DNA from 3 places in the Marinomonas sp. ef1 genome. Region 3 is predicted to be linked to each of the others. Evidence: predicted binding sites of a transcription regulator. Region 3 holds the regulator's gene; each other region holds the start of a gene.
The links. The regulator sigma-54, encoded in region 3, starts transcription at its own class of promoters, with help from an activator protein. The targets are predictions, from matches to a motif close to TGGCACNNNNNTTGCTNT.
Positions count from the first base shown of each region.

Region 1 (4,926 bases), on a different contig from region 3:
AAAACTTGCAATCTTATGCACTTCACTCATGGCTCGGTCAAACTCTGTTTGCCAGTCATTGGGCGTTCTGGCTTCAAACCCTGCAAGTATCTGATCCTTGGTAGCGCCTTTCACAGCCATAATGAAGGGAAAACCAAACTTCTCTCGATAGGTATCGTTCAGCTGTAGAAAATGCGCTAGCTCTTCTTCAGAGCATTGATCCAGCCCTGCTCCTGACTGTTCTGAGGTTGACGCATGAGTGAGTTCACCCGCTAAAGCCGCTTTGCCTGCTAAATCTGGATGAGCGCGAAGCAGTATGAGTTTTTGTTCGTCAGTACTTTGCTCTACGATGTCAGCCATGGTGTCTTTGATTTTGTCGATACTGTCGAAATACTCACTTGGATGCTCGACTTTTTGTCGCCATAATTCTTCTGCAACCCAAGTGGAATGCTCATAAATACTGCTAAATAAAGCGATAAAATCCACTTCTTCCATTTGACTAATCGCAGCTAACGGGTCTTGCATAATAGGACTCCAAATTCTGACGGCTCTAAAAAATTCTTATAAAAAAGATCTGTATGAATAACAAAATACGCTATACAGAAACACATGGCACAAATATTGATCTCTATGAAACAATATTTTCAGATCCATTTCACTTATAAAGACGCTTACTGCAAAAATCAGGCAAGCTTTCACATTAGATTGAGGTAAAACAATGGGATACTTAACCACTCACATTTTAGATACAACAAAAGGCGTTGCTGCGGCTGGCGTAAAAATACATCTTTACCAGCATTCTGCAGACGGCCAACGACAGCTTATTCATAGCACTGTGTCCAATAACGATGGCCGCTGTGATCAACCCTTGCTGCAAGCTGATAGCTTCTCTGTGGGTGTGTACGAACTAGAGTTTGGCATTGACGAGTACTTCGCTGACTCTCTCGAAGACTCAGACAATAACAAACCTACCGCTCCTAGTTTCTTAAACACGGTCATCATTCGCTTCGGCATCAATGATGAAAACGCCCATTATCACATTCCACTGCTTGTCTCGCCTTATTCTTACAGCACTTATCGTGGCAGCTAGTCTTATGTAATTAGGCTTCAGCCCAAGGCTTAATGAGCCAGAATGAAGCAAATATTACAAAATCCGCACCAAGATAAATCATTTTCTGCCCTGTTGGTCAAAGAAGAAAATAAGCCTCTTTCTTCTTTGACCTATCACCACTGATTACGTATCGCCCTAAAACAAAGGTTTCACACACTAAAATATAGGTTCATTTGTTTCATGGCATATTTATTGCCATTTACTCCTTTAACAAGAAATTAAAAGTTCGCTAAGACAACGCGAAAACGAGCGATAGATTAAAGGGGAATCATATGAAAGCACTTATTATAGGCGCTGGTATCGGTGGCATGTCAGCGGCAGCAGCATTAAAACAACAAGGCATCGAATGCGATATTTTTGAAGCGGTAAAAGAAATCAAACCTGTTGGTGCCGCGCTCTCTATTTGGTCTAACGGCGTAAAATGCATGAACCATTTAGGTATGGGCAGCATTATGGACAAACTCGGCGGCCCGATGCACAACATGGCGTACCACGACGGTATAACCGGAAGCGTGATGACGCAGTTCAGTCTTGCCCCATTAGTTGACGCTGTTGGCGAACGCCCTTGCCCTGTATCTAGAGCAGACCTACAAAGCCAAATGATCGATTGGTGGGGACGTGATAAAGTTCAGTTTGGCAAACGCATTGAGAAAGTCGAGCAAAGTGACACAGGTGTAACCGCGTATTTTACCGATGGTACCAGTGCTGTAGGTGATTTTATGATTGCGGCCGACGGCACACATTCTGCCGTACGTGCTGATGTCATTGGTTATCAAACCGAGCGCCGCTACGCTAATTATGTAAACTGGAATGGCTTGGTAGAAATCGATGAAAGTATTGCCCCTGCCAATCAATGGACAACCTTTGTTGGCGAAGGCAAACGCGTTTCTATTATGCCTATTGCCGACGGTCGTTTTTACTTCTTCTTTGATGTGCCATTACCAAAAGGCCTAGCAGAAGATAGAACAACAGTGATTGCCGATCTAACGGGTTATTTTGCAGGTTGGGCTGAACCCGTTCAAAAACTGATTGCAGCCATTGATCCTGAAACCACCAACCGCATCGAAATTCATGACATAGAACCATTCGATACCTTGGTAAAAGGCAATATTGCCCTACTCGGCGATGCTGCCCACAGTACAACTCCAGACATAGGCCAAGGCGGATGCTCTGCACTGGAAGATGCTGTTGTTCTCGGACAGTGCTTTGCTGATCAATTTAAAGAGAAAGGCAAAACCGTTTCAGGTGTTATCGCTGCATTGAAAAACTACGAAGAAGCTCGTCGCTTCCGCGTCAAAGATCTTGTACTAAAAGCTCGTAAACGTTGTGATGTTACCCATGGTAAAGACATGCAAGAAACCCAAGCTTGGTACGACGAACTAAGACATGAAACAGGCGAAAACATTATTGCAGGATTGCGTACTACTATTATTGGTGGACCGTTGGCTTAATTCAAAAAACTCTTTAGAAATCACTAAAAAACATTTAAAAAAGCTATTTAAAACTAAAGGTTGATGATCGTTTTCTTGTATTAATAAAGCGATCATCACTTACTTTTAGTAACAATTAATCAACAACTAAAACTTGATAAGAATCATAAATCTCGATATAAAGTCACCTTCAACTGGAGATGACGATGAGTAAAAAGTTCTTATTGCTAACCCCCGAAGATGGAGCAGATGTTCTAAAAAGCCTAGCAGCGCCTGCACGATTGGCAATATTGTCCTTGTTACATGAAAAAGGGCCGATGAATGTCAATGACATTGCAGACCTTCTCGAACTGCCCCAATCATCAACTTCCAGTCATATTAATTCCCTCGAAAGTGCCGGTTTAATTACCACCGAAAGCCAAAAAGGCCGTAAAGGCAGCCAGAAAATTTGCCGTGCAACACACGAAGAAATCGTCTTATCTTTCTGTAACACCAAACAAAATCAAAACAACGTCATCGAAGTCGCTATGCCTGTGGGCCTATATTCTGAGTTTGATGTGATGGCGCCTTGTGGTTTGTGTTCGGAATCTGGCATTGTTGGCTTCTTAGACAGTCCAGATACTTATCTTTCTCCTGATCGTATGCGTGCCAGTTTGTTGTGGTTTACCAAAGGCTATGTGGAATATCAGTTCCCCAACAATGCTCGTATTGCAGGTCAGACAGTGAAAGAGCTAGAGCTGGTGATGGAGCTGTCATCCGAAGTGCCTGGCACGTCAGAAAATTGGCCTTCTGATATTCATATCTCTATCAACGGCAAAAAGGCTGCGATCTGGACTGCTCCCGGCGATTACGGCGATCGTCGTGGTAAACATACTCCCGATTGGTGGAAGCTTGCTGGCAGCCAATACGGCCATTTAAAAAGCTTTCGTGTCACAAAAGATGGCACTTACGTCGATGGTGTACGGGTTTCTGATATCTCTTTGAAAGATCTTGCACTGGAAGACCATAGATCCATTCGTGTGCGAATCTCTGTTCCCGATGATGCTGAACACCCTGGCGGCATCAATATTTTTGGCAAGCAATTTGGCAATTACGACCAAGATATTGTATTACGCCTTCAATCTTAATCTCACACAGCATCTTATTTTCTGATGTAAATACCAGTAAGCCTGCTCTAATAAATCAAAATTTAAAAAATCTATAAATTTCATTATCTTAGTAACTTTCCAAATACCTACCCCTTTCTTTTTTCGTTACAAATCACACTTATACATACCAATTTTGGTATTTGGTTGCACAAAAAATAAACGTCTTATTGATTGACCTTAGGTCAAACATGCTTTTAATATCCACTTATCAGATAAGAAACAAAAATTCAGATACTTAATATATCTTAATATCCTACAAAAATAAGAAAGGAGTAAGCATGCGCGCTAACGTAACCGCACATAAAGATTATGTGATTGCCAAAATAGACCCTCGCCTTTATGGCTCTTTCATCGAGCATTTAGGACGCGCTGTTTACAGCGGTATCTACGAACCAGGTCATGCAACTGCTGATGAACATGGTTTCCGTCAAGATGTTATCGAACTCATCAAAGATATCGATGTTCCCGTTACTCGCTACCCCGGTGGTAACTTCGTTTCTGCTTATAACTGGGAAGATGGCATTGGGCCAAAAGAAGATCGCCCAACTCGCCTAGATCTTGCTTGGCACACATCAGAAAGTAATGAAATTGGTATTCATGAATTCGCTGAATGGGCAGAACAAGCCGGTACAGAAATGATGCTAGCGGTGAATCTTGGCTCACGAGGTTTAGACGAAGCGCGTGCTTTTCTTGAATATGTGAACCACCCTGGCGGCTCATATTGGTCTGACCTTCGCAAGCAAAACGGCCGTGAAGAACCTTGGGACGTTAAGCTTTGGTGTCTGGGTAATGAAATGGATGGACCTTGGCAAATCGGACAAAAAACCGCCGCTGAATATGGTCGAGTAGCATTTGAAACCGCGAAAGCCATGCGCGCTTTCGATAAAAATATCGAGTTAGTCGTATGTGGTTCTTCTTCCCCTAAAATGCCAACTTACCCTGAATGGGAAAGCACAGTACTAGATTATACCTACGACACAGTCGACTACATTTCACTGCATATGTATTTCGATAATCACGAAAAAAACACCGCCAATTATTTAGCCAAAGCCAGCTTACTTGATAACTATATCGACACCATCGCGGCGGTAATTAAAGCCACTAAAGCTAAAAAACGCTCCAAACACGATGTGTATATTTCCTTCGATGAATGGAACGTCTGGTATCACTCCAATGAACAAGACAAAAAAATTCTCGGTGGCAATGACGGTTGGCCACATGCTCCAGCTTTGTTAGAAGACATTTATGACTTTGCCGA
Region 1 is NZ_NHTT01000003.1:288,733-293,658, reverse strand. It holds gene uraD (2-oxo-4-hydroxy-4-carboxy-5-ureidoimidazoline decarboxylase) at 1-504, opposite strand, end outside; gene uraH (hydroxyisourate hydrolase) at 698-1,069, shown strand; gene hpxO (FAD-dependent urate hydroxylase HpxO) at 1,363-2,541, shown strand; gene CCS02_RS06025 (ArsR/SmtB family transcription factor) at 2,727-3,647, shown strand; gene arfA (arabinosylfuranosidase ArfA) at 3,947-4,926, shown strand, end outside.
Region 1: a site for sigma-54 is predicted at 1,272-1,289, ahead of hpxO (FAD-dependent urate hydroxylase HpxO). Genes of this name have one in related genera too.

Region 2 (4,926 bases), on a different contig from region 3:
TTTTTGCATGTGATCTTTGGAAATCAACGCGCCAACTTGCGTGTTCATATCCATTGGATCGCCAATAATCATGGCTTCAGTACGTTGTTTTAGTTCTTTGGTGAAAGCGTCCATCATGTCAGCGTGAACGAATACACGAGTACCGTTAGTGCAAACTTCGCCTTGCGTGTAGAAGTTGGCTAGCATCGCCGCAGAAACAGCCTGATCGACAGGCATGTCTGGGAAGATGATCATTGGTGATTTACCACCAAGTTCCATGGTTACCTGCTTCAAAGATTGTGCAGAAGCGGCCATGACTTTTTTGCCTGTTCCCACTTCACCAGTGAAAGAGACTTTGTCGATGTCTGGGTGGTTGGTGATCATTTGACCTGTACGACCGTCCCCTTGAATGACGTTGAAAACACCATCAGGCAAGCCTGCTTGGGTGTATATTTCAGCCAGTTTAAGCGCAGTAAGTGGTGTTTCTTCTGATGGTTTGAAGATCATCGCGTTACCCGCAGCCAGCGCAGGACCAGATTTCCACATAGCGATTTGAATAGGGTAGTTCCATGCGCCGATGCCAGCGCAAATACCAAGTGGCTCGCGACGAGTGTAGAAGAAGTTGCCATTGCCAAGGTCTTGGTAATCGCCTTGGATTTTATCGGTTAGGCCTGCGTAATATTCGATCACGTCAGCGCCCGTTTGAATGTCTACGCAAATGGCTTCTTGAAGTGGCTTGCCTGTGTCCAATACTTCGAGACGTGCAAGTTCTTCATTGTTTTCACGCAATAGCTCAGCGGCTTTTTTAAGGATGCGTCCGCGTTCAACAGGGCTCATTGCGGCCCACACTTTTTGACCTTGTTTTGCAGACTCTACAGCAGCATCTAGTTCAGCTTGTCCTGCGTGTTCTACTGTTGCAATCACTTCGCCTGTCGCAGGGTTGATTGTCTCAAAGTGTTCACCGCTGGTGGATGCATGGTAGCGGCCATGAATGTATTGCTGCTGATGTGCCATGATGTGCCTCTTTATGTCTGTTTCAATGCTCTGTTTCGAGTCATTGAGGTATTTGAGTTTTTATTAAACGCGCGTTTAATAAAAACAATTGTACATATTTTGGCTATAAATTGCAGCTCGAATCCGTGAATTAGTGGTTTTGGGGCAAAAAGATGACGTTATGGTACGAAGAGTATTACTGATTGAATGTGGGAATATTGGGCATAAGACATCCCTCAAAGCAAGGCAGAGAGAGGCAAAACGTCTCGGCTTAAAGTCTAAAAGCGAGACGCTATGATTGAAATGCTATAAACGTTACGAAGCGTTATTACAGGCTGATGACGCCGTTTGTGTCGTAGCTTATTGGGCTTGGAACGTAGGCGTCTGCCATGTCATCATTTAGCCATTCAGAGCCATCCAGAACATAACGAAATTGGTACGAGGTTTCGATACCCAAGTTAAGCGTCGACACAAAATCGCCAGACTTCTGTTTTTTCATTGGGTTGGCTGTGCAGTCCCAATTATTGAAGTCACCAACGACAGCGACGCTTTTTGCATCACCAATCGCTTCAGCAGGTAAGGCGAATTTCACTTTGCATTCAGGTTTGGTTTTTAAATAGGTTTTCTCAATCATTTCCAGCTCCATGGTCTAACGATAGACAAATTTGTAAGGCTACTGCAAAAGCCCGAGGGTAGATGAAACGTGTTTTTTAAACGATTTTTGAATAAGCTCTTTTATTCGTAAAGCAAAGCTTACGCCATATTTTATAACTGATTAATTCTTAAACAAAAATCTTGATTGCTTGCTTTGGGTTTTATCTGCCCCGATCCATTTTAGTGTCTAACATGATGTTAGATGCGCTATTTCAGGGCTTACAAAACTGTATGCGTTTTAAACAGTAAATTCACATTTTAGACAGTTTTCATGTCCTATACTCAAATAACACCAACAAAAATAACGAGGTGTTTTTATGGAAATTCAAACAGTCGTTCTTATCCTATTAAGTGTAATGCTGATCATTAAGATTGTTTATCTTGTTTTCTTCAAACGATCTGGTCAACAAGAAGACGACCATTTACATGGACATCACGCTCATGGTCATCATGCCCATAGTCGCCACTATCGTGGACATCACCATGATTCGCGATAGTTAGAGTTAGGGTTGATTGCCAGCGTTGTGACCTCGGTAACGTTTGTTTTTCGCTTCTTTGACTGTATTTAGGTCTATTAGGACTAAACCGTCCACGCAGTAGCCAAAGTCGGCATCGACACCAAAGTCTAAGAAGCGAACTCCGCCCGTGTCGCACAATTCACTGTACTGTTTGAACAGCGTTGGTACGCTGGCGCCAAAGTGGCTGAGCTGTTCCTTTAATATTCTAAAGTCTTCTTCATAGTTATCACCGCTGAACATGGCTGAAATGATGTCAGAGTGTTCTGTATTGACTTGATAAGGCGTGAACGAACGCGCCAAATGTTCTTTGTCGGCATAGTAGAGCTTGTAAAAGGAGACAATAAAATCTTTCGCCACTTGTGGGTAGCTGTTGCTTAGACTCACAGGACCAAACATGTAGCGAATTTCAGGGTGTCTATCTAAATAGGCGCCAATTCCGTACCACAAATAATCTAAGCTGCGCTTGCCCCAATACTTAGGTTGGATAAAGCTACGTCCTAGTTCAATACCTTGTTCGAAATAAGGTTCCATATCGCAAGAGTATTGGAACAGTTCGGCGCTGTAGATACGATTTGGTGTGTCTGACTTCATGTAACGTGCAACTTCACCTATGCGATAAGCGCCAACGATTTCTAGCTCTTCTTCATCCCATAAGATCAAATGGCGATAGTATTGATCGAACTTGTCTAAATCAGAGCGTTCACCAGTGCCTTCACCCACTTTACGAAAGGCGATTTCGCGCAAACGCCCAATCTCTTTCATAGTCACCGACATTGGATCGTAATCAAACAGGTAAATTTGTTTGTTGTCTTTGGTGCTACCAAGGTGCTCGGCTATTTTGAGCTCTTGTTTGATCATCTGTCTATTTTGCGGATGTTCAACGGTCTTTTCAGTTTTAAGCAGCGGTTTTTTGCCTTTGGCGATGCGGTACAAATGGCGTTTCACCAGTTTATTTTTCTCTTTATCGCTTAAAGGCAGTTGTGCTACCTCTTGAATCGGAATGGCTTGGCCAACTTGCATGGGGATTTTACGATTGCGCTGGCGGAACATCTCGTTGGCGAGCTGCAAAGTTGATAGCGGACGATACAAAATAGAACTGGTATAAAACAGCATAGAATTACGGCCACCGATGTGAACCGGCAATAACGGGCTGTTGGTTTTTTGTGCGAGTTTTAGATAGTTCTGATTCCAATGCTGATCTTTTACGCCGCTTGGCGACATGCGAGACACTTCCCCAGCAGGGAAAATAATCACGGCTTCTTCATTATGCAAGCAGCTCATTATGGCTTTTAGTTGTTGGCGTCCGGTTTTTCCGCCGAGATTATCGACGGGAAGAACGAGCTGCTTTAAACCGTCAAATCCCATTAATAAATCATTGGCGACGATTTTTACGTCTGGGCGAATTTCACCAATTAATCGGAGTAAAGCGAGGCCATCTAAGGCACCAAGAGGGTGATTGGCGATGATCATCACACGTCCACTTGCGGGAATGTTTCGACGATCTACTTGACTCACTTGATAGCTAAAGTTGAAGTGATCCAGTATACGATCAATAAATTCGAAGCCAACACAGCCGTGGTTTTTTTCCAGGAATTGGTTTACTTCATTTTCGTGGAATAAGCGTTTTAAAACGCTTAACGTTGGGCGAGTGATAAATGGGCTTTTGTCGAAAAACTTAGGAGATTTACTGGCAATCATTTGCTCGACTTGTATCACAGTGGCGCTCCGCTCTAATAAGTTTTTATATATCTTATTGATGAGAGTAGAGCGTCAATATGACAGCGTCGTGACGTTTATGTGGCGAATATATGACTCGTTAATAAAAGCCTTTCGCGACTGTTTTGTTCGTCAATGCTTTGTTTAAAAATAGTAGAATAGGTTAAATCGACGGCGTGTTTGTGTTTATCGGTTAACTGATAGGGGGGTTGTCTTCATCTGTTTCTTCTTCAAACTTATAAAAGAAGTTCCACAAACAATATAGCGTGATACCTGCTGCAACCATGGCCCAGATAGGTTCATTCGATACCCATTCAAGAATAGCCCATGCAACACAAAATAAAGTTACTACTACTCTACGCCATTTAGGACGGAAAAAAGCGCGATCAGATTCGGTAAGCATAATGTTCCTCTATCTATGAGGTTAAATTGTTATTTTAGGTTTTATGTATAAATAGGGAAATAATAGATAACTATTTGATTCGCCAACCTATTTGCGTTTAAAGGTAATTCTAAAACAGCGTCTATAGAGTTGGCGTACAAACGAAAATAGCGAGGGATATTTACAATCAGTAAAGTATCCCTAAAGCTTATTGTGCTTTCGTTTTGCTATTTCCTAGGGAAATGTGACGTGATCCTGTTAGCTGAGATTGTCCACTAACTCCTGAATCGATTTTATCTATGAGTCCACCGCGAGCTAGAAACTCTTGCATTTGCTTTTCAATAGATTCCGAAGTCTCCGAAGCAGCCGGCTGTTTCTTCTTAGTTGCCATGATAAATAGTCCTTGTTTTTAGATTGAACAAGGACTATACCAGATTTTCACAAAATTTGCTTGTTATTGGCTAACGTCTGCAATCGTGTGGCTATCTTTAGCTGTGAGACCAATGTCACGTAGTTTTATCTACTTGAATGAGGATGGTATCGACGAATAATGGGGTTCAATAGTCGCGTTAACCAGCCAGTAAATTCAATCGGTGCATCTAACACGGTTAAGCAGATACATTCCGCATCTTTGGTGACTATTGGCTTATGTTTGTGGCTCGCATCACGGTTGATAAAATCTCC
Region 2 is NZ_NHTT01000010.1:87,898-92,823, reverse strand. It holds gene betB (betaine-aldehyde dehydrogenase) at 1-993, opposite strand, end outside; gene CCS02_RS15045 (isoamylase early set domain-containing protein) at 1,301-1,606, opposite strand; gene CCS02_RS15040 (hypothetical protein) at 1,944-2,123, shown strand; gene CCS02_RS15035 (GNAT family N-acyltransferase) at 2,130-3,860, opposite strand; gene CCS02_RS15030 (hypothetical protein) at 4,054-4,263, opposite strand; gene CCS02_RS15025 (hypothetical protein) at 4,451-4,633, opposite strand; gene CCS02_RS15020 (ChrR family anti-sigma-E factor) at 4,759-4,926, opposite strand, start outside.
Region 2: a site for sigma-54 is predicted at 1,716-1,733, ahead of CCS02_RS15045 (isoamylase early set domain-containing protein). Genes of this name have one in related genera too.

Region 3 (4,926 bases):
TGGAAATGCAACACTTATCTCCACTCAAGGAGAGACTTCTGCTGGCACAATTACAACATATATAAACTCAGAAGAAGTCGTGATGACAGGATCTGTACGAGGAAAATATGAAACGATTCATTAACGTCAGCGTGTTGCTTACTTCAGCCCTAATTGGCCAATACGCATACGCACTACCTGAAGACACAACCAAGCCATTAGAAATACAAGCTGATGAGGCATCATTCGACCAAAATTCAGGCGAAGCAATATACAAAGGTAATGTATTTGTTAAGCAAGGTACCATTGAAATTCAGGCCCAATACCTTAAAGTAACAACAGACGCTAAGACCCGAAAATTTAGCAGCCTAGAAGCCACAGGAAAACCTGCGAAATTCAGTCAGCAGATAGACTGGAGCGGCAACATTGTTATCAGTAAAGGCAATGAAATACATTATTTAACCAGCGAATCAAAATTAGAAATTATTGGTGATGGTTACCTAAGCAGAATGCAGAACTCCATCACCGCAGACTACATCCTCTATATGATTGATGACGGCACATTCAGTGCTGAGAAAAAAGATTCAGGGCGCGTATCAATGACCTTACAACCACAAGCGCCAAAAGATAAACAAGCACCTGAGAATAAAAAATAGATGGCACTACTAGAAGCAAAACACCTTGCGAAGAGCTACAAAAAACGCCAAGTCGTAAAGGATGTATCTATTTCCGTTGAGTCTGGCCAAGCCGTTGGCCTGCTTGGCCCTAATGGCGCGGGTAAGACCACCTGTTTTTATATGATAGTTGGCATGGTAGCAAACGACGCTGGCGGCATATTTATTGATGGCCAAGACATCACTCATGACGCCATGCATACTCGTGCTCAAAAAGGCATTGGCTACCTCCCTCAAGAGGCATCTATTTTTAGGAAAATGTCTGTAGAAGATAATATCCTAGCAATTTTAGAAACCCGCAAAAAGCTAACAAAAGCACAACAACAAGAAAGACTAGAAGAACTCTTAGAAGAGTTTCATATCACCCATATTCGCACCAACCTAGGAATGGCACTATCAGGAGGAGAAAGGCGCCGGGTTGAAATAGCGAGAGCGGTTGCCATGAACCCAAAATTCATCCTACTTGATGAACCCTTTGCCGGCGTAGACCCTATCTCAGTTGGTGACATAAAACACATAATCAAACATCTCCAAGAAAGTGGAATCGGTGTCTTAATTACCGATCACAATGTCAGAGAAACACTAGACATCTGTGATAAAGCTTACATTGTTGGCAATGGTTACATCATTGCATCTGGTGATGCCAGTACCGTCATCAACAATGAACAAGTAAAAAAGGTCTATTTAGGCGACGACTTCCGTCTGTAACCCCTTATCATTGCTGTAGAAAGGGAGTAGTATGCATAACTCGTTCCAATTCATTCAAATAGAAGAAAGAGTTGCTCTATGAAGCAGTCTTTACAATTAAAGCTTGGTCAACAGCTGACTATGACGCCACAACTGCAACAGGCTATTCGCTTGCTGCAGCTTTCTACGTTGGATTTAAAACAAGAAATTCATGAGTTTCTTGAATCGAACCCATTGCTTGAGCTCGACGACGACGAACAAATTCATCACGACATCCCTGCAAGCATAGAATCAAAAAGCGCTGCCGATACAACAGTCGACAATAATAGCGAAGAACCACGCGTAGAATCTGAGTGGACAGAAAGCATCCCTGAAGAACTATCCATAGATAGTAACTGGGATGATACCTATCAAAGTTCTGCAGCTGTCAGCGATCACAACAGCTACGAAGGCGATAGCGACTTCGAAAGCCGTAACGCACCAGCAGAAAGCATCCAAGACCATCTTATATGGCAATTAAATTTAACCCACATGTCAGATCGCGACATTGAAATCGCTTACGCCATCATTGAATGCGTTCAACCTGATGGCTACTTAAGCATTTCTCCCGATGACATCTGGGAATCTCTCGGCACTGAATTAGAAGATCTAGATATTGAAGAAGTCATTGCAGTGCAGCATAGATTGCAGCGCTTTGACCCTGTAGGCGTATGCTCAATTGACCTACGCGACTGCCTTCTTGTGCAACTAGAAGCATTCCAAAGCCACCCGCTGTATAAGAGCACATACAATCTTATTGATCATTACCTACCATTACTAGGTAATCGAGATTTTGCTCAGTTGAGCCGTAAAACAAAACTCAAAGACGAAGCGCTAAAAGAAGTCGTCAATTTGATTCAACAGCTCAACCCACGCCCAGGCTCAGTTATTGACGCTGACGACACGGACTACGTTATTCCTGATGTCACAGTGAAAAAACGCCATGACGTATGGCAAGTGGAACTAAATAATGACGCTTTGCCACCCATCAAAATCAATGAGACTTACTCAGCGATGGCTAGCACTGCAGCAGCAACAGCAGAAGATGTGACTTACATAAAAACCTCTCTTCAAGAAGCAAAATGGTTCATGAAGAGCCTACAGAGCCGCAACGAAACTTTATTAAAAGTGGCAAGCTGCATTGTAAGTCGACAAATTGATTTCTTCGAACTAGGCGAAGAAGCCATGAAACCAATGGTTCTTCACGATGTCGCAGAAGAAGTAGGTATGCATGAGTCAACTATTTCCAGGGTAACAACTCAGAAATACATGCACACACCGAAGGGCATCTTTGAGCTGAAATACTTTTTCTCCAGCCATGTAAACACCGCCTCCGGCGGAGAATGTTCTTCTACCGCAATACGAGCTATGATTAAAAAGCTTGTATCGGATGAACCGGCGAAAAAACCGTTAAGTGATAACAAGCTAGCTGCTATTTTAGCAGACCAAGGCATACAGGTTGCTCGACGCACTGTAGCCAAATATCGAGAGGCGATGAACATCCCTCCTTCCAATGAACGAAAACGACTGATCTAAACGGAAACCATTTTATCATGTCCTTGAAATCATTATTAAAAGCGGAACTCGTTCTCGCAAAACAAGATATTGTTAGTAAAAAACGAGTACTTGAAAGCATTGCTGAAGTTGCTTCCAACCGACTACATTGTGACAACGAAGCTGTCTATGACGCACTACTAGGTCGTGAAAAGCTAGGTAGTACAGGCATAGGCAACGGCATAGCTATTCCACACTGTCGCCTAGAATCTGCAAACCATACCGCTATTGTCGTTATGTCATTGCAAACTCCGATTGATTTCGATTCCATCGATAAAAGAGCGGTAGACTTAATATTTGCATTAATTGTTCCACCTCATGAGTGTGACCAACACCTTGCAACGCTAGCTCAAATAGCAGAACTTGCCCAATCCCCAGAAGCACTGGATAAATTGCGCACAGCACAGACCAATGAAGAACTATTCAATATATTTGAATCACTAATATAGGAAAAAAGCATGCAGGAAGAGTCCGTCACGATCATAAATAAACTTGGCTTGCATGCTCGCGCTGCTGGCAAATTGGTTGAAACAACCACTCGCTTTTCTTGCGATATCACCATAGAAAAAGATAGCCGAAATGTTGACGGAAAAAGCATCATGGCAATGATGATGCTTGCTGCCGGCAAAGGCACAGAAATTCGCATCAAAACCAATGGTGAAGACGAGTTAGATGCAATAAAAGCGGTAATAGAATTAATAAATAATCGTTTTGGTGAAGACGAGTAAGACTTATATGTCAGAGCAAAACACTCTAAATCACCTCCAAACGGTCACCGAATCGCTCGAATCCGGTACCACCATGCAAATCCGTTATTTACTTAACGGCGCTTTGCCCGCACAGGATGTTGCTCGTCTATTAGAGTCTTCTCCTCCCAAAGAGCGTAAGCTTCTTTGGGAGTTAATAGAAGCCAAGAATGAAGGCGAAGTACTTCAATATCTAAGCGAAGATATTGGCGTACAATTCATGAAAAACATGGATACAGAGCGACTTATCGCCGTATCCGAACATTTTGAAAGCGATGACCTAGCCGACTTACTACAACACCTACCAGAAAAGGTCGTAAAAGAAGTTCTTGCGTCAATGTCCACGCAAGACAGAACAAGAGTTGAAGCACTATTAAGCTACTCGGAAGATTCTGCCGGCGGCTTGATGAATACGGACACCATCACCATACGTCCAAATATTACCGTCGATCTGGTGTTTCGCTATTTACGCAGACACTCAACACTACCAGACATGACAGACAACTTACTTGTTGTCAGCCGCTCAGATCGCCTTTTAGGAATACTTCCACTTACCAAACTACTGGTATCAGATATTAACGCAACAGTGCGCGATATCATGGAAACAGAATTCACCGTCATTGACGCAGAAACACCAGCTAGCGAAGTCGCGCAGCTTTTTGAAAAAATGGACCTAGTATCCGCTCCCGTTATTGACAGCAAAACTAAAAAACTACTTGGCCGCATCACCATCGATGACGTTGTAGACGTTATCCGTGACGAAGCCGAACACTCCATGTTAAGCATGGCGGGTCTTGATGATGACGAAGATACCTTCGCGCCTATCATGAAAACCACCAAGCGACGTGCAGTTTGGCTTGGCATAAACCTAATAACCGCCTTTACAGCGTCTTACGTTATTGGCTTATTCCAAGAGACATTAGACCAAGTTGTCGCATTAGCTATACTCATGCCAATCGTTGCTAGCATGGGCGGTATAGCTGGTTCTCAAGTACTGACACTGGTCATTCGTGGTATTGCACTCAATCAGATAGGCTCCACCAATACTCGCTGGCTACTTAATAGAGAGCTCATTGTTGGACTCATAAATGGCCTTCTTTGGGCAACAGTAATAGCCGCACTTACCGCACTTTGGTTTGACAACATCAAGATTGCCTATATCATTGCGGGCGCCATCATAATAAATCTGCTATTTGCAGCAGCCACTGGTACACTTCTGCCAATTCTACTAAAAAAAATTGGCATCG
Region 3 is NZ_NHTT01000012.1:89,966-94,891, forward strand. It holds gene lptC (LPS export ABC transporter periplasmic protein LptC) at 1-124, shown strand, start outside; gene lptA (lipopolysaccharide transport periplasmic protein LptA) at 108-635, shown strand; gene lptB (LPS export ABC transporter ATP-binding protein) at 636-1,361, shown strand; gene CCS02_RS16560 (RNA polymerase factor sigma-54) at 1,440-2,915, shown strand; gene ptsN (PTS IIA-like nitrogen regulatory protein PtsN) at 2,933-3,382, shown strand; gene CCS02_RS16570 (HPr family phosphocarrier protein) at 3,392-3,661, shown strand; gene mgtE (magnesium transporter) at 3,669-4,926, shown strand, end outside.